4 regions of the Streptomyces sp. NPDC029139 genome follow, and region 4 is predicted to be linked to each of the others. Evidence: riboswitches for the same ligand, from Rfam matches in the RefSeq annotation. Region 4 holds a riboswitch; each other region holds the start of a gene.
What was found. Region 4 has a riboswitch for cyclic di-AMP ahead of ACZ4VW_RS11050 (M23 family metallopeptidase). Riboswitches for the same ligand answer to the same signal wherever they lie in the genome.

Region 1: it holds a riboswitch for cyclic di-AMP, as region 4 does, so the genes downstream of both, ACZ4VW_RS18820 (transglycosylase family protein) here and ACZ4VW_RS11050 (M23 family metallopeptidase) in region 4, are expected to answer to the same signal.
Region 2: it holds a riboswitch for cyclic di-AMP, as region 4 does, so the genes downstream of both, ACZ4VW_RS26695 (M23 family metallopeptidase) here and ACZ4VW_RS11050 (M23 family metallopeptidase) in region 4, are expected to answer to the same signal.
Region 3: it holds a riboswitch for cyclic di-AMP, as region 4 does, so the genes downstream of both, ACZ4VW_RS21635 (M23 family metallopeptidase) here and ACZ4VW_RS11050 (M23 family metallopeptidase) in region 4, are expected to answer to the same signal.

What each region holds. Positions count from the first base shown of each region.
Region 1 is NZ_JBVHWN010000007.1:267,558-271,661, reverse strand. Features, by position in the region: gene ACZ4VW_RS18830 (FtsB family cell division protein) at 1-143, opposite strand, end outside; gene eno (phosphopyruvate hydratase) at 224-1,504, opposite strand; gene ACZ4VW_RS18820 (transglycosylase family protein) at 1,956-2,645, opposite strand; cyclic di-AMP (ydaO/yuaA leader) riboswitch at 2,649-2,824, opposite strand; gene ACZ4VW_RS18815 (transglycosylase family protein) at 3,084-4,097, opposite strand.
Region 2 is NZ_JBVHWN010000014.1:94,663-98,766, forward strand. Features, by position in the region: gene ACZ4VW_RS26690 (GntR family transcriptional regulator) at 1-613, opposite strand, end outside; gene ACZ4VW_RS26695 (M23 family metallopeptidase) at 778-1,560, opposite strand; cyclic di-AMP (ydaO/yuaA leader) riboswitch at 1,574-1,737, opposite strand; gene ACZ4VW_RS26700 (M16 family metallopeptidase) at 1,939-3,306, opposite strand; gene ACZ4VW_RS26705 (M16 family metallopeptidase) at 3,333-4,104, opposite strand, start outside.
Region 3 is NZ_JBVHWN010000009.1:249,007-253,110, reverse strand. Features, by position in the region: gene ACZ4VW_RS21650 (XRE family transcriptional regulator) at 1-587, shown strand, start outside; gene ACZ4VW_RS21645 (DUF6126 family protein) at 608-763, shown strand; gene ACZ4VW_RS21640 (tyrosine-protein phosphatase) at 778-1,590, opposite strand; cyclic di-AMP (ydaO/yuaA leader) riboswitch at 1,972-2,126, shown strand; gene ACZ4VW_RS21635 (M23 family metallopeptidase) at 2,131-3,102, shown strand; gene ACZ4VW_RS21630 (SGNH/GDSL hydrolase family protein) at 3,252-4,046, shown strand; gene ACZ4VW_RS21625 (STM4011 family radical SAM protein) at 4,033-4,104, opposite strand, start outside.
Region 4 is NZ_JBVHWN010000004.1:16,883-20,986, reverse strand. Features, by position in the region: gene ACZ4VW_RS11070 (rhodanese-like domain-containing protein) at 1-164, shown strand, start outside; tRNA gene ACZ4VW_RS11065 (tRNA-Met) at 239-312, shown strand; gene ACZ4VW_RS11060 (MerR family transcriptional regulator) at 450-1,190, shown strand; gene ACZ4VW_RS11055 (PP2C family protein-serine/threonine phosphatase) at 1,372-2,544, shown strand; cyclic di-AMP (ydaO/yuaA leader) riboswitch at 2,756-2,903, shown strand; gene ACZ4VW_RS11050 (M23 family metallopeptidase) at 2,915-4,018, shown strand.

The sequences.
Region 1 (4,104 bases), on a different contig from region 4:
ACGACCAGGGCGAGGAACGCCGCCCGGCCGGTGAGCCGGGAGCGGCGGGCCTGACGGCGGGTCTGGGAGCGGTAGACGCGGGCGGCGGTCTGCTCGCCGAGCAGCTTGATCCTGGTCGCGGTCGAGAACCGGTCCCGGGCCATGTGCGCGCCTCCCCTTTACGTACGAACGTCCCCGCACACGGTACGGGACCGCGTGCGGGGACGTATGTACGACGGGGCTGTCAGCCCTTGAAGCGCGGGAAGGCGCTACGGCCGGCGTAGACCGCGGCGTCGTCGAGGATCTCCTCGATGCGCAGCAGCTGGTTGTACTTGGCGACGCGCTCGGAGCGGGCCGGGGCGCCGGTCTTGATCTGGCCGCAGTTGGTGGCGACGGCCAGGTCGGCGATGGTGACGTCCTCGGTCTCGCCGGAGCGGTGGGACATCATGCACTTGAAGCCGTTGCGCTGGGCCATCTCGACGGCGTCCAGGGTCTCGGTCAGCGAACCGATCTGGTTGACCTTCACCAGGAGGGCGTTGGCGGTGCCCTCCTCGATGCCGCGGGCCAGGCGCTCCGGGTTGGTGACGAACAGGTCGTCACCGACCAGCTGCACCTTGGCGCCGAGCTTGTCGGTGATGGCCTTCCAGCCGGCCCAGTCGTCCTCGAACAGCGGGTCCTCGATGGAGACGAGCGGGTACGCGTCGACGAGCTCGGCGTAGTAGTCCGTCATCTCGGCGGCCGAGCGGGACTTGCCCTCGAACTCGTACGAGCCGTCCTTGTAGAACTCGGACGCGGCGACGTCGAGCGCCAGCGCGATGTCCTTGCCCGGGACGTAGCCGGCCTGCTTGATGGCCTCGAGGATGAGGTCGAGCGCCTCGCGGTTGGAGCCGAGGTTCGGGGCGAAGCCGCCCTCGTCGCCGAGACCGGTGGACAGGCCCTTGGTCTTCAGGACGGACTTGAGGGTGTGGTAGACCTCGGTGCCCCAGCGCAGGGCCTCGGAGAAGGACTCCGCGCCGATCGGCGCGATCATGAACTCCTGGATGTCCACGTTGGAGTCGGCGTGCGAGCCGCCGTTCAGGATGTTCATCATCGGAACGGGCAGCAGGTGCGCGTTCGGACCGCCCAGGTAGCGGAAGAGCGGGAGGTCGGAGGCCTCGGAGGCGGCGTGCGCGACGGCGAGGGAGACGCCGAGGATGGCGTTGGCGCCGAGCGAGGCCTTGTTGTCGGTGGCGTCCAGGTCGAACATGGCCTGGTCGATCAGGCGCTGCTCGGTGGCGTCGTAGCCGACGAGCTCCGGGCCGATCTGCTCGATGACGGCGAGGACGGCCTTCTCGACACCCTTGCCCATGTAGCGGCTCTTGTCTCCGTCACGGAGCTCAATGGCCTCGAACGCTCCGGTGGAGGCACCGGACGGAACAGCAGCACGACCGGTGCTGCCGTCGTCGAGGCCGACCTCGACCTCGACCGTGGGGTTGCCTCGGGAGTCCAGGATTTCCCGGGCTACGACGACGTCGATGGACGGCACGAGCATCTCCTTCTGGGATGTGACGCTAGATGTGACGAACACTTGTGCAGGGTCGCTTCGGCCTTGCGACAAGAGCCTAACCGGCTCGGGGGCTCCGGTCGGCCGTGCGCCCGCCCGCTGGGACGAAAAAGGACCCAAGGGCACGCATCCCCGGACGAACGACCCCGAAGCTACCCTCCGGTAGCGCGGAATCGCCGGAGCGCGTGGCCCTGCGGAGCGCCGGACCGGCCCGGGAGGCGCACGACCGGAAGGGGCACCTCGCGAGGCGCACTACCGGGAGGGGCACCCTCGGGAGGCGCACCGCCGGGAGGCTTCCCCCGCGAGGCGCACCCTCCGAACGCGCGGAACCCCGGTCCGGCGCGCACGGGGGAGGGCGCGCCGGACCGGGGTGGTCACCGCGGGAGGGTCGGAGGGGCCGCGTGAGCCGCCGGACTCACGCGAGCCGCCGGGCTCACTTCAGGTGAAGCTGCTGGCCCGGGTAGATCAGGTCGGCGTCGTCGACGACGTCCTTGTTGAGCTCGAAGAGCTTCTCCCAGCCGCCCTTGACGTCGTGCGCGGCGGCGATCTTGCTCAGGGTGTCGCCGGTGACGACCTTGTACTCGCCGTCACCCTTCTCGACCTTCTTGCCGGTCGGGGTGGTGACGGTCTTCTTGGACTCGGCCTTCGGCGCGCTCTTCGGCGCGGTCCGCTGCTCGCTGCGGGTCGTCGGCTGCTCGGCCTGACGCTCCTGCTGCTGCGGGGCGCTCTGCTGCGGCGCCTGCTCGGGGGAGGCGCTGGACAGGCCCACGCCACAGCTCGGCCAGGCACCCTTGCCCTGGCCCGCGAGGACCTTCTCGGCGACGGCGATCTGCTGCGACTTCGAGGCCTGGTCGGCGGAGGAGGCGTACGCGGTGCCACCGTAGGCGGCCCAGGTGGAGGCGGAGAACTGAAGGCCGCCGTAGTAGCCGTTGCCGGTGTTGATGGACCAGTTGCCGCCGGACTCGCACTGGGCGACGGTGTCCCACTCGGAGACGGTGGCGGCCGAGGCGGAGCCGGCGGTCATCAGCGGGGCGGCGACGGCGACACCGGCGACACCGGCGAGGGCGACGGCGCGGGTGGCCTTGGAGGGACGACGGTGTTTGCCCTTGGCGGAAAACAGCATGGAGATTCTCCTCACCGACGCCTACGAGGTGAGCTGTCGGGTTCGGGCCATGTGAGTTGCCCGGCCGCGCGACCTTGCGCGCGGCTTCACCCCAAGCCGTTCCGTCGGCCGTCTGTCTCAACGGCCGGGGACGGCACTTACCTTGGGTCCCCCGCTCCTGCCTTCGGCGCATGACGCGACGACTGTTCCCATCGGCCGACGGCAGGATTCGGCGTATCGGTCGACGGGGCCCGCGGTGGCGAGCGATGACGACCGTAGACACAGACCCCTCGGAAGTTCAAAGACGTCCATTGGGGAAATATCGCCCGTAAGCACTCCAGGACGAAGGGTGTTTACGCAGGTGAGAGGTGACGGAAGCAAAGTTTGCGGACGCTACATGCCAGTTGAGACAAAGAGACCCATGTCTCACTGGAGCAGAACCGGACAAACGGCTTCTAACTAACCCTTCGACCCGGGCAGACCGATCGTCAGATCGAGGCTCTGGCCAGGGAGGATGAGGTCCGGATCGGCGCCCACCGTCGAACGGTTGGCGTCGTAGAGGGCACCCCAGCCGCCGGGGAGTTCGTTCTCCTGAGCAATGCCGGTGAGACTGTCACCCGGCTTGACGGTGTATTCGCCCGAAGTGTCCTTCGAGTCCGTGACGTCCGCGGAGTTCCCGGAGTCCGTGGAGCCCGAACCGTCCGCAAGGTCCGTATTGTTCAGATCTGCGCCCGGCGTCGCACCGGCCGACGACGCGTCGGTCGGTGCGTCGGTCGGCGAGGTGCCGGGCGAGGCGTGGCGACCTGTTTCGCCAGACTTGCCCGGATTGACCGTCTCCTCCGGGGCCGCGTCACCGCGGTGCTTGCCCGTACCGGGCGCCACCGGCGCGGTGGGGGCGACGGACGCGCCGGGGGCCTCCGTGAGGGCGTCCGGGGCCGGCGTCGCGGGCGCGGTGGTCGCCGGGGCGTCAGGGGCGGGAGTGACGCTCTCGAGGGCGTCGGGAGCGGCCGGGAGGCCCGCGGTCCGGTTCGACTCCGCGACCGGACCCGTCGGCTCCGGCGGCGTGAGCGCCGAGCCCGGGTCGACACCGGGCGCGACGCCGTCGTTCGTCAGTCCGGCGATGGGGGCGCAGGTGGCCCACTGCGTGGAGCCCGCGGCGAGCGCCTTCTCGGCCACCGCGATCTGCTGGGCGCGGCTGGCGAGATCGGCACTGGTCGCGTACGCCAGGCCGCCGTACGCCTCCCAGGTCTCCTGCGTGAACTGCAGTCCACCGTAGAGGCCGTTGCCGAAGTGGGCGCTCCACAGGCCACCCGACTCGCACTCGGCGACCCGGTCCCATGTGGCGGCGTCGGCGGCGGAGGCCGAGCCCGCGGCGAGCAGCGGCAGAGCGAGGGCCGATCCCGTCACGCCGGCGGCGACGACGATGGCGGGGGCCTGGCGGGGTCTGCGGTGTCGACCGTTCCCGGAGCGCATGCGGAAT
Region 2 (4,104 bases), on a different contig from region 4:
ACCGGTGCTGCGCCAGCGAGCGCTCCGCGTGCGCCGCGGTCAGGGCGCGGGCCCGTTCGGCGTCGCCGCGCGCGACCGCGTCCACGATCGCGCCGTGCTCGGCCCACGCCTCGACGGGCTGGACCGCCGGCTCGACCGCGTACATCCAGGCGATCTTGTGCCGGAGCTGGGTGAGCAACGCCGTGAGCGCCGGGCTGCCGGAGGCCTGCGCCAGCGTCTCGTGGAACCAGCCGCCGAGCGAGCGCAGATCCTCGCCCTGGCCGCGCCTGGCCCGCTCCTGCCCCAGCCTGACCAGGCCCCGCAGCACCTTGAGGTGGGCTTCCGTGCGGCGCTGGGCGGCGCGTGCGGCGCCCAGCGGCTCAAGCAGCGCCCGTACGTCCAGCAGGTCCGCCGCCTCCTGCTCGGTGGGCTCGGCGACATGGGCGCCCGCGTGGCGGCGGCTGATCACGAAGCCCTCGGACTCCAGGGTGCGCAGGGCCTCGCGAACCGGGACGCGGGAGACTCCGTAGCGGCGGGCCAGCTGCTCCTCGGTCAGCCGGCTGCCGCACGCGAAGACACCGGAGACGATGTCGTCCCGGATCGCCGTGCATACCGAGTGCGCGGGAATGCGCATGTTCGACCTCCGCTTTGATCCGCGCGAAACCGGTTCGTCGGCGACTCTATTGCAGCAGAGCAGTATTTCCGACGGGTCTCCGGGAAGCATGGATATCTTTTGGCCAGCAAAAAGCCCCGGCTCTGTACGAGCCGGGGCTTTTCTGACGTGCTGTGGGCCTGCGGTCAGACGTTCACGCCGCGGGCGCGCAGATAGGCGACCGGGTTGATGTCGGAGCCGTACTCGGCGCTGGTGCGGGCCTCGAAGTGCAGGTGCGGGCCGGTCGAGTTGCCGGTCGAGCCGGAGAGACCGATCTGCTGGCCCGGGGTGACGGACTGGCCGACCGAGACACTGATGGCCGACAGGTGACCGTACTGGGTGTACGTGCCGTCGTTCATCCGGATGACGATGTTGTTGCCGTACGCGCCGCCCCAGCCGGCCTCGACGACGGTGCCGGAGCCGACGGAGACGACCCGACTGCCGGAGGCGGCACGGAAGTCGACGCCGGAGTGGCTGCCGGAGGACCAGAGCGAGCCGCCGGCCTGGTAGCCGGTGGTCACGTACGAGCCGGCCACGGGGAGGGTGAAGGAGTTCAGACGCTTGCGCTCGGCCTCGCGGGCGGCGCGCTCCTTGGCCTCGCGGATCTCCTTGGCGCGGGCCTCGGCCTTGCGCTTCGCCTCGGCCTTCGCGCGGGCGGCGGCCTCGGCGCGCTCCTGGGCCTCGACGGCCTCGCGCTCCTGGGCGGCGGCCTGGGCGTCGATCGTGTCCGCGAGGGTGTCGACGGCGACGATCTGGGTCAGGCCGGTGTCCTCGGGGGACGGAGTGTCCGCGTCGACGGCGAGTGCCGGGGAGGCGAGGGTTCCGATGACGCCGGTGGTGGCGAGGGTCGCGATGCCGGCGATGCCCGCGCTGCGGCGCGCCAGACGGCTCGGACCACGATGCTTCCCGGTGGCACGGGTGAACGCCATGTAGTGGCTGATCCTTTCCTTCCTTCTCGCCTACCGGGTTAGCTGACGGGTTCGGAGCAGGAAGGTCTCCTACGGGCCCCTCCGCACGGATGCGAAGGCGTCCGATTCACCCCAGGGACTTCGTGGGTCCCCGGCTCCCCAGGCTCGCGCCTGACGGGGACTCGGCGATGACTGTCCGATGCCGCGGGCGCGGCGGGTGCAACTGGCGAACAGCCGGACCGACGCTAAGCGGACCTTCTTTCAATCAGCAAACAGACACGGCTGTTTGTAAGACATGCCACAGGGCATAAAGCCACCCTCTTCCGCAATACGGACATAGGGAAGGACCCCGACGTACCGTGACGTCGGGGTCCTCCAGGGGGCTCGGTCGGGCCTCGGTCAGCCGGTGACGACGGTCACTTCACCGATGCCGAGGGCGCGCACGGGCTCCTCGATCTGCGCCGCGTCGCCGACGAGCACGGTGACCAGACGGTTCACCGGGAAGGCGTTGACGACGGCGGCCGTCGCCTCCACCGTGCCGGTCTCGGCGAGGCGGGCGTACAACTGCGCCTGGAAATCGTCCGGAAGGTGCTGCTCGACCTGGTCGGCGAGCGTTCCGGCGACGGAGGCGGCCGTCTCGTACTTCAGCGGCGCCACGCCCACGAGGTTCTGCACGGCCACATCGCGCTCGGCGTCCGTCAGACCCTCCGCGGCGAGGGTGCGCAGCACCTTCCACAGGTCGTCAAGTGCCGGGCCGGTGTTGGGGGTGTCGACCGAACCGCTGATGGCGAGCATCGAGGCGCCGTTGCCGCGGCCGTCGGAGCGCAGCACCTGGCCGAACGCCCGCACCCCGTACGTGTAGCCCTTCTCCTCCCGCAGGACGCGGTCCAGGCGGGAGGTGAGGGTGCCGCCGAGGCAGTACGTGCCGAGGACCTGGGCCGGCCAGACGCGGTCGTGCCGGTCGGCGCCCACGCGCCCGATGAGCAGCTGGGTCTGGACGGCGCCCGGGCGGTCCACGATCACCACGCGGCCGGTGTCGTCGGCCGTGATCGGCGGAACGGGACGCGGCTCGGCGGTGTTGCCCGTCCACGCGCCCAGCGTCTCGGCGAGGACCTTGTCCAGATCCACGTCGGTCAGGTCGCCGACGACCACGGCGGTGGCCGTGGCGGGCCGGACGTACGCCTCGAAGAAGGCACGCACGGCCGCGGCGTCGATCGCCGCCACCGTCTCCTCGGTGCCCTGGCGCGGCCGCGACATGCGGGAGTCGGCCGGGAACAGCTCCTTGGAGAGCTGCTTGGCCGCCCGGCGCGCGGGGTTGGCCGTCTCGTGCGGGATCTCGTCGAGCCGGTTGCGCACCAGGCGCTCGATCTCGGTGTCGAGGAAGGCCGGCGCGATCAGCGCCTCGGAGAGCAGCCCGAGCGCCTTGGGCAGCCGGGAGACGGGGACCTCCAGGGAGACCCGTACGCCGGGGTGGTCGGCGTGCGCGTCGAGCGTGGCGCCGCAGCGCTCCAGCTCGGCCGCGAACTCCTCCGCGGTGTGCTTGTCCGTGCCTTCGGAGAGGGCGCGGGCCATGATCGTGGCCACGCCGTCCAGGCCCTCGGGCTCGGCGTCCAGCGGCGCGTCGAGGAAGACCTCGACGGCCACGACCTGCTGGCCGGGCCGGTGGCAGTGCAGCACCGTCAGGCCGTTGTCCAGCGCTCCGCGGTCCGGGGCCGGGAAGGCCCAGGGCTTCGCGGTGCCCGGCTCCGGCTGCGGGTGGAACGTCATGCTCGTCAAAGACGCGGCAGCGTCGGTCACTGGTCCGCTCCCTCTTCCTCGTCGCTGTCGCTCTGTTCGGTACCGATCGGCTCGTAGACGAGCACCGCGCGGTTGTCCGGGCGCAGCCGGGCCTTGGCGACCGCCTGCACCTCCTCCGCGGTGACGTCCAGGACCCGGTGGACGGCGGTGAGAGCGAGCTGCGGGTCACCGAACAGGACCGCGAAGCGGCACAGTTCGTCGGCGCGGCCCGCGACCGTGCCGAGCCGGTCCAGCCACTCGCGCTCCAACTGGGCCTGGGCGCGCTCCATCTCCTCGGGCGTCGGCCCCTCGGCGGCGAAGCGGGCCAGCTCCTCGTCGACGGCGGCCTCGATCTCGGGCACCTCGACACCGCCGGACGTCTTGACGTCCAGCCAGCCGAGCGAGGGCGCGCCGGCCAGTCGCAGCAGTCCGAAGCCGGCGGCCACCGCCGTGCGGTCACGGCGGACCAGACGGTTGTGCAGCCGCGAGGACTCGCCCCCGCCGAGGACGGTCAGGGCCAGGTCGGCGGCGTCGCACTCGCGCGTGCCGTCGTGCGGGAGCCGGTAGGCGGCCATCAGCGCGCGGGCCGGTACCTCCTCCTCGACGACCTCGCGCAGCTGCTCCCCGATCGTGTCGGGCAGCGTGCCGTCGCGGGGCGGCAGCTTGCCGTCGTGGGACGGGATGGAGCCGAAGTACTTCTCGATCCAGGCCAGCGTCTGCTGGGGATCGATGTCGCCGACGACCGACAGCACCGCGTTGTTCGGCGCGTAGTACGTCCGGAAGAAGGAC
Region 3 (4,104 bases), on a different contig from region 4:
CGGGCGACGTGCCGGACGTCGCGCCCCGACTGCGCGCGCTGCGCCGTCGCCGCGGGCTGACCCTGGAGGCCGCCGCCCAGCGGGCCGGTCTCTCCCCGGCGCACCTCTCCCGGCTCGAGACGGGCCGTCGGCAGCCCTCGCTCCCCATGTTGCTCGCCCTGGCCCGTATCTACGGTACGACGGTCTCCGAGCTTCTCGGCGAGGCTCCGCCCGAGCGGGATCCGATCGTGCGGGCGGGCCGGTCCGAGCCCGTCGAGGCCGACGGCTGGACCTACCGCCAGGCGGGCGGCCCCGGGCGCGCCCTGCAGGCGCTCCGGGTCCACGTGCCGTACGCCACCCGGTCCGACATCGTGCGCGTCCATCCCGGGGAGGAGTGGCTCCACGTCCTGGAAGGACGGGTGCGCCTCGCGCTCGGCGACGCCGTGCATGTGCTCGACCCGGGGGACAGCGCGCACTTCGACTCGCTCACCCCGCACCGCATCGGGGCCGCCGGCCGCGGCGGGGCCGAGCTCCTCTTCGTCCACACGCTGATGCAGAGCCCCGCCGCCGAGCTGTGCCTCGGCGACGGAGCCCCGCATCCGCGCTGAGCCCTCCGAAAGGGGCCGTTATGTCCGAGAAGTCCGCACCGATCACCGGTGAGGAGCGCGACGGGGGCAAGTTCCCCAAGGGGCTCGTGCTCCGGCTCTTCGCGTACCTGGTGGCGGGGCACCTCTTCGCCGGGTTCCTGTACCTGCTGTTCCTGCTGGGCGGGCAGAACCAGTAGCGGACGGGGCGCGGTCACGCCTCGCTGACGAGCCGCTCGCGCAGGCGCTCCCGGGTCTCGGGGCTGAGCTTCAGGCCGTCCGAGAGGTAGTTCTCGACCGTGCCCCAGGTCTGCTCCATCGTCTCCAGCGCCGCCCGCAGGTACTCCACGCGCGCGTCGAAGAGCGGGCTGAGCAGCTCCATCACCTCGGGCGACATCGCGTCCGCGGAGGTGGAGCTGCGGCGCACCTTGTAGCGGCGGTGCGGATCGTTCGACTTCACGTAGTCGGCCTCGACGGCCTCGCGCTCGACGCCCACCGCGAGCAGCGAGATGGCGATGGACAGGCCCGCCCGGTCCTTGCCGGCCGCGCAGTGCATCAGCGCGGGGACGCTGTCCTCGGCCATCGCGTGCAGGACGCGGCTGTGTTCCGCCGTGCGCTCGACAATCATCTTCCGGTACGAATCGGACATGCGGTCCGCCGCCTTGCCGTCGCCGAGGGCGGCGCGGAGCTGGTCCAGATCGCCGCTGCTGACGAGCTTCCAGAACTCCTTGCCGTCGGCCGGGTCGTTGAGCGGTATGTTCACATTTCGTACACCCGGGAGCTCGACGTCCATGCCCTCGACCTTCCTGTCGGCCAGGTTGCGGAAGTCGAAGATCGTGTGCAGCCCGAGGGTGGAGAGGAAGGCGGCGTCCTCCTCGGTGGCGTGCGCGAGGTGGCCGCTGCGGAAGAGGCGTCCGAACCGCACCGATCGGCCGTCCACGGTCGGCAGGCCGCCCACGTCCCGGAAGTTGCGGACCCCGGCCAGCTCGGGTTCGGTCGACGGGACCTGCGGCAGCTGCTGCGTCACGAGTGCTCCTGAAGGTTGGCGGATCGATTCGGTTCCTGGGGCAATCATCCCGGCTGAGGTCGGCTCCGCACACCCCCGGGCAGGGGAATGGGTGTTCTGTCCGAATTGACTCCTTCGGTATAACGCGCCCTGATTGCAGGGGAGATGGGATCCGGCGCGTGAGCAGCGTCATAAAGGTCACGGAACGTGCCTGATCATTGCGGCCAATCCCCTTACCGGAAAAGGTGATCGGGGTTCCGACATCCACGGAGGGTGACCGGAATTCCGGGCGAATTGCGGGGCCGTGAATGCGAAAGAAAAACGGTGGCTTGTTCGTGCCGACCCCGCTCGTCTACGGTCACCGTCAATCCGGTCGGACCGCCGAATCCTGCCACCGTCCGGAATCCGCACCCACCCACGTATGGCAGGAGCGGGGGACCCAGGTAAGTACGCCGAACCGGTCGATCCGGACGGCTCGGGGTGAAGCCGCGTGAGAAGCGGCCGGACATCTCCAGTCCGAACCCGACAGCTCACCTCGCAGGCGACGGAGAGGAATTCGCCATGCCCGCGAAGGGTAAGCATCGCCGTCCCAAGGTCAACCCGATCACGCGCGGATTCGTCGCCGCCGGCACCGGTGGCGCCGTCGTCGCCCTGCCGCTCCTCGGTGCGACCGGAGCCCACGCCGCCGACAAGGGCGCCCCGGCCGTGACGCCCGAGCAGGCCGTCGCCGCCGTCGCCGCGGCTCCGGCCGCCGCCCCGGCGGCTCCCGCCGCCAAGCCGAAGACGTACTCCGTCGTCCCCGGCGACTACCTGTCGAAGATCGCGGCCGAGCACCACCTGGCCGGCGGCTGGAAGAAGCTCTACCAGGACAACCGGCAGATCATCGGCGAGAACCCCTCGCTGATCCTCCCCGGCATGAAGCTCACCCTCGGCGCCAAGTCGACGGCCAAGGCGCCCGCGCCCAAGGCCGCTCCGAAGGCCGCCCCCAAGGCCAAGCCCAAGGCCGCTCCGAAGGCCGCTCCCAAGGCGGAGAAGTCCTCCTCCGCCGCGGCCGAGTCGCGCAGCTCGCGCTCCACCGAGCGCAGCGCGGCGGCGCCCGCCCAGGCCGCCCCGGCGCAGGCCGCGTCCTCCGGCTGGGTCGCGCCGGTCTCCGGCGGTGTCTCCACGCCGTACCGTGCCTCCGGCTCCATGTGGTCCTCCGGCTACCACACCGGTGTCGACTTCATGGCCTCCTCCGGCACCTCGGTGAAGGCCGTCGGCCCCGGCACCGTCCACTCCGCCGGCTGGAGCGGCTCGTACGGCAACGAGGTCGTCATCCAGCACGCGGACGGCACGTACTCCCAGTACGCGCACCTCTCCTCGCTCTCCGTCTCGGCGGGCCAGAGCGTCGGCGGTGGCGACCAGATCGGCCTCTCCGGCTCGACCGGCAACTCCAGCGGTCCGCACCTGCACTTCGAGATGCGCACCGGTCCGAGCTACGGCTCCGACATCGACCCGCTGGCCTACCTGCGCCAGCACGGCGTCGGCGTCTGATCCACGCACGTCAGAGAGGCCCGGCACGCGCGTGCCGGGCCTCGGCGTATTCCGGCTTGGCGGAATCTTGACCGGTGGCATATCTCACCTGCCGTCAACCCCTCCTTACGGTCGCGTAGGTCACACGCGTAAGGGAAAGATGTGCTCCCGTGGCAGACGATTCGAGATCAAGAGACATGGGCGTGTTCGGGTCGTACGCGGCGATCGGTGACAGCTTCACCGAGGGCGTCGGTGACCCCGGGCCCGACGGGAAGTTCGTCGGCTGGGCGGATCGCTTCGCGGTCCTGCTCGCCGACCAGCTGCCGGAGCACGACGCATTCCGTTACGCCAATCTGGCCGTACGCGGCCGCCTCCTCGACCAGATCGTGGAGGAGCAGGTCCCGAGGGCGAAGGAACTCGCCCCGGACCTGGTGAGCTTCTGCGCGGGGGGCAACGACATCATCCGCCCGGGCAGTGACCCCGACGACGTGGCCGAGCGCTTCGAGCGCGCCGTCGCCGAGCTGACCTCCGCCGTCGGCACGGTCATGGTGACGACCGGCTTCGACACCCGGGACGTGCCCGTGCTGCGCCATCTGCGCGGCAAGATCGCCACCTACACGGCCCATGTCCGGGCCATCGCGGACCGCTACGGCTGCCCGGTCCTGGATCTGTGGTCGCTCAAGTCCGTGCAGGACAGGCGGGCTTGGGACGGCGACCGGCTGCACCTGTCGCCCGAGGGGCACACCCGGGTCGCGCTGCGCGCCGCCCAGGTCCTCGGCCTTCCGGTGCCGGCCGACCCGGACCAGCCCTGGCCGCCGCTGCCGCCCCGGGGCACCCTGGAGGTGCGCCGGGACGACATCTACTGGGCCAGGGAGTACCTCGTACCGTGGATCGGCCGCCGGCTGCGCGGAGAGAGCTCCGGCGACCACGTGGCGGCGAAGCGCCCCGACCTCATGCCTCTCTGACCACGAAGGGAAGCCCCTCGGGGAGCCGTGCGGGGATCCGGTCGGGGATGCGCTCCAG
Region 4 (4,104 bases):
CCGCGCTCGCCCTGGCCCTGCTGGGATACCAGGTGAAGGAGATGCTCGGCGGCTTCGAGTACTGGGTGCGCGAGGGCTTCCCGTACGAGACCTGGGAAGGCCCCGCGCGGAAGGAGGCGGACCCGCTGACGGCCCCCGTCGATGCCGAGGACTGCGGGTGCTGAGCCGGCCGTGAGCCCGGTGCCGGGAAAACCGATTAGGGGATCGGCGGCCCATGCCGTAAGGTCATATTCACCGACGCGGGGTGGAGCAGCTCGGTAGCTCGCTGGGCTCATAACCCAGAGGTCGCAGGTTCAAATCCTGTCCCCGCTACTCAGTAGCAACGAAGGCCCGGATCCAGTCACTGGATCCGGGCCTTCGTCGTACCGCCCGCCCCCCGGTGCCGTGGCCGCATTGCCGGAAAAACTCCGCTTGACCTTTACGCGACGTCAAGATTTAGCGTTTTCCCCATGGAGTGGTCGATCCAGGAGATCGCCAAGAAGGCGGGCACCACCAGCCGCACCCTCCGGCACTACGGAGAGCGCGGACTGCTGGAGCCCAGCCGGATCGGCGCCAACGGTTACCGGTACTACGACCAGGCGGCGCTCGTGCGGCTGCAGCGCATTCTGCTGCTGCGCGAGCTCGGGCTCTCCCTGCCCGCCATCGCCGAGGTCCTGAAAGGACAGCGGGACACATCCGCCGCCCTGCACACCCATCTCCTCCTGCTGGAGCAGGAGCGGGAGCGGATCGGCCGGCAGATCGAGGCCGTGCGGACCACTCTCCACAAGACGGAGAACGGAGAGGAACTCATGGCGGAAGAAGTGTTCGACGGATTCGATCACACGCGGTACGAGGAGGAGGTCACCGCTCGCTGGGGCCGCGAGGCGTACGAGCGGGGCGACCGCTGGTGGCGCTCGCTCGGCGCCGAGCAGAAGCAGGCCTTCAAGGACGAGCAGGCCGGCATCGCCCGCGACTTCGGACAGGCGGCACGCGACGGCCTCGCCGCCGACAGCGAGGAGGTCCAGGCGATCGCGCGGCGCCACGTCGCGTGGCTGTCGACCACGACCACGCCGTCGAAGGAGTACGTGATCGGCCTGGGCCGGATGTACGTGGACGACCCGCGCTTCGGCAAGCACTACGACGAGCACGGCGAGGGTTCCGCCCTCCTCGTCCGGGACGCGCTGAAGGTGTACGCGGAGCGGAACATGTAGGTGCGTCCCGACGCCCGGGCTCGTACGGCCCGTACGGCCCGTACGAAGCCGAACGAAGGCCGGGCGGCGCGCGGGTCACCCACTCGGCCGAGCGGGGGTCGCCGCGCGGCGCGGCTCCCGCCACCCTGGGAAGGGCGCGGTACCGTCCGTCGCCGTGTACGGACCGGGCAGGAGAGCACAGGTGGGGCAGGGGCAGGGGCAGCTGGAGGTCGGTGGCCAGGGGAACGGGCGTGCCCGGCGGCGCGGCGAGAGGGCCCGCCGGTTCATCCGCGCCCTTCCCCCGCTCATCATCCTCGGTGGCGTCGCCTTCGACCTCTCCACCCCGCCCGCGTACACGGCGGCCCCGATGTTCTCGGCCGCGCCGCTGATCGCCGCCCCGTTCTTCTCGATGCTGACGACGCTGCTCACCGGCATCGCCGCGATCCTCGCCAGTGTCGGGCTGCACCTCTACAACGGCACCGCGTCCGATGTCCCGTCCCTCACCGAGACGTTCACCGTCGTCACCGTGGCCGCTCTCGCCCTGCTCGTGAACCGGGTGGTCCGGCGCAGCGGCGAGCGGCTCGCCTCCGCCCGCGTGATCGCGGAGACCGCCCAGAAGGCGGTCCTTCCGACACCGGCCGAGCGGATCGGCGGACTGCAGGTGGCGGCACGTTATGAGGCCGCTCAGGCGGACGCGTTCATCGGCGGCGACCTGTTCGCCGTGCAGGACACGCCGCACGGGGTACGGCTCGTGGTCGGTGACGTACGGGGGAAGGGGCTCGACGCGGTCGAGGCCGTCGCCGTCGTCATCGGCGCCTTCCGGGAGGCGGCGGAGCAGGAGGCGTCGCTGGAGGGCGTCGCGCAGCGACTGGAGCGGGCTCTGGCCCGTGAGGGGACCCGCCGTGACGGCCTGGACGCCTTCGAGGGGTTCACCACCGCCGTCCTGGCCGAGATCCCGCGCGGGGACGGCCTCGTACGGGTGGTGAACCGTGGTCATCCCGAGCCGCTGCTGCTGTACGCGGACGGGGGCGTGACCTTGCTGGAGCCGACCGAACCGGCGCTGCCGCTGGGCATGGGCGAGTTGGCCGCCTGGCCGGACCGGGCCGACGAGTCCGCGTACCCGCCGGGCGCGACGCTGCTCCTCTACACCGACGGGCTCTCCGAGGCGCGCAACGCCTCCGGGGATTTCTACGATCCCGCCGAGCGGCTCTCCGGGCGGATCTTCCCGGGGCCCGAGGAACTCCTGGACGCGCTCGTCGACGACGTCCGCCGGTACACGGGCGGGGGCGCGACGGACGACATGGCGCTGCTCGCGGTGAGCCGTCCGGCGGTGGGGCAGCCGGAGCGGCGGCGCACGATGCCGGTGGTGCCGTGACCATGCGTAGTGGTGGCGTACCGCTCCGATAACAATTGATGTGACGTCAGTTTGCCGGAGTTCGACGGGTGTTCGCTGATGCGGGAGCAAAACGGTCGGTACCGGCTCAATCCTCTGAACGATCACCCGGAACAGCTTGGAATCCGGCCCTCGTGTCTATTAACGTTCGATAACGCAGCGCGGTCGTTCCAGCCGTCGCAAGAGACGGCACCGCGCGCACGCGCCGAATCCTGAAAAGGAACCGGGGAACCACCACTTGGGGTGAATCGGGCACTTTCGCACCTGTGCGACCGTGCCGGTAGGAGACCTTCCTGCTCCGAACCCGTCAGCTAACCCGGTAGGCGGTAAGGAAGGAAAGGAGTGCGCCTCCGTGGCGTCCAACACCCCTGCCCCCGAAGACACTTTTGACGGGTTCCAAGCGTTCGGCGCGCCGGGTACCGCCGGTTCCGACGACGACGCGGCGACCTGGGGGGAGTGGAACCCCACCGAGGAGTCACTCCGTCAGCAGTCCCGCTCCGGTGGCCGCCACCGGGTCGTGAAGCAGCGATCGGGCTTCGCCCGCTCGTCCACGGTCCTCGGCGTCGGTGTCATCGCGGCGGTCGGCGCGGGTGGCATGGCCACCGCCCAGGACAAGCCCGCGGTCTCCATATCCCTTCCCGACCTGAACCTCCCGGACGCCTCCGAACTGCCGGGCGTCGGCGAGCTCCTCTCCGACGGGGACGCGCAGGAGACGGGGTCCGGGACGAACAACCCGCAGCCGCTCACCGCCTCCCTCAGCGTCGCGGCCGACGCGAACGACGCGGCCACGAAGACCGACGCCGGTTCCGCGTCCGCGGCCACCGCCGATGCCGGCGAGGCGCTGCGCGCCCGCATCCTCCAGCAGGCCGAGCAGCAGCAGGCGTCGGCCGACGCCGCGGCGAAGGCCGAGGCGGAGAGGCTGGCGGTCGAGAAGGCCGCGGCCGAGGCGGCGGTGAAGGCCGATGCCGCGGAGAAGGCGGCGGCCGAGGCGAAGCGGAAGGCCGAGGAGGAAGCGGCGGCCAAGGCCGAGGCGGAGCGCCTGGCCAAGCTCGCCGCGAGCTACGCCCTGCCGACCTCCTCGTACACCCTCACCTCCACGTACGGCCAGTCCGGCTCCATGTGGTCCTCCGGCTACCACACCGGCCTCGACTTCGCGGCGCCCACCGGCACCCCGGTCAAGGCGGTGCACGGCGGCACCATCACGTCGGCGGGCTGGTCCGGCTCCTACGGCTACCGGATCGTCCTGGAGCTGGAGGACGGTTCGGAGGTCTGGTACGCGCACCTGTCCTCGATGACGGTGAACGTGGGCCAGTCCGTGGGCACCGGCGAGACGATCGGTCGCGTCGGCGCGACCGGCAACGTGACCGGCCCGCACCTGCACCTGGAGGTCCACACCGCGGGTGGCGACGGCATCGACCCGGCGGCCTGGCTGCGGGACAAGGGCCTGTCGGTCTGAGTCGCTGACGGTCTGACGACGCCCCGGGACGCTTCGCGCTCCGGGGCGTTCCGCGTTCTGGGGCGTTCCGCGTTCCGGGCGGTCGG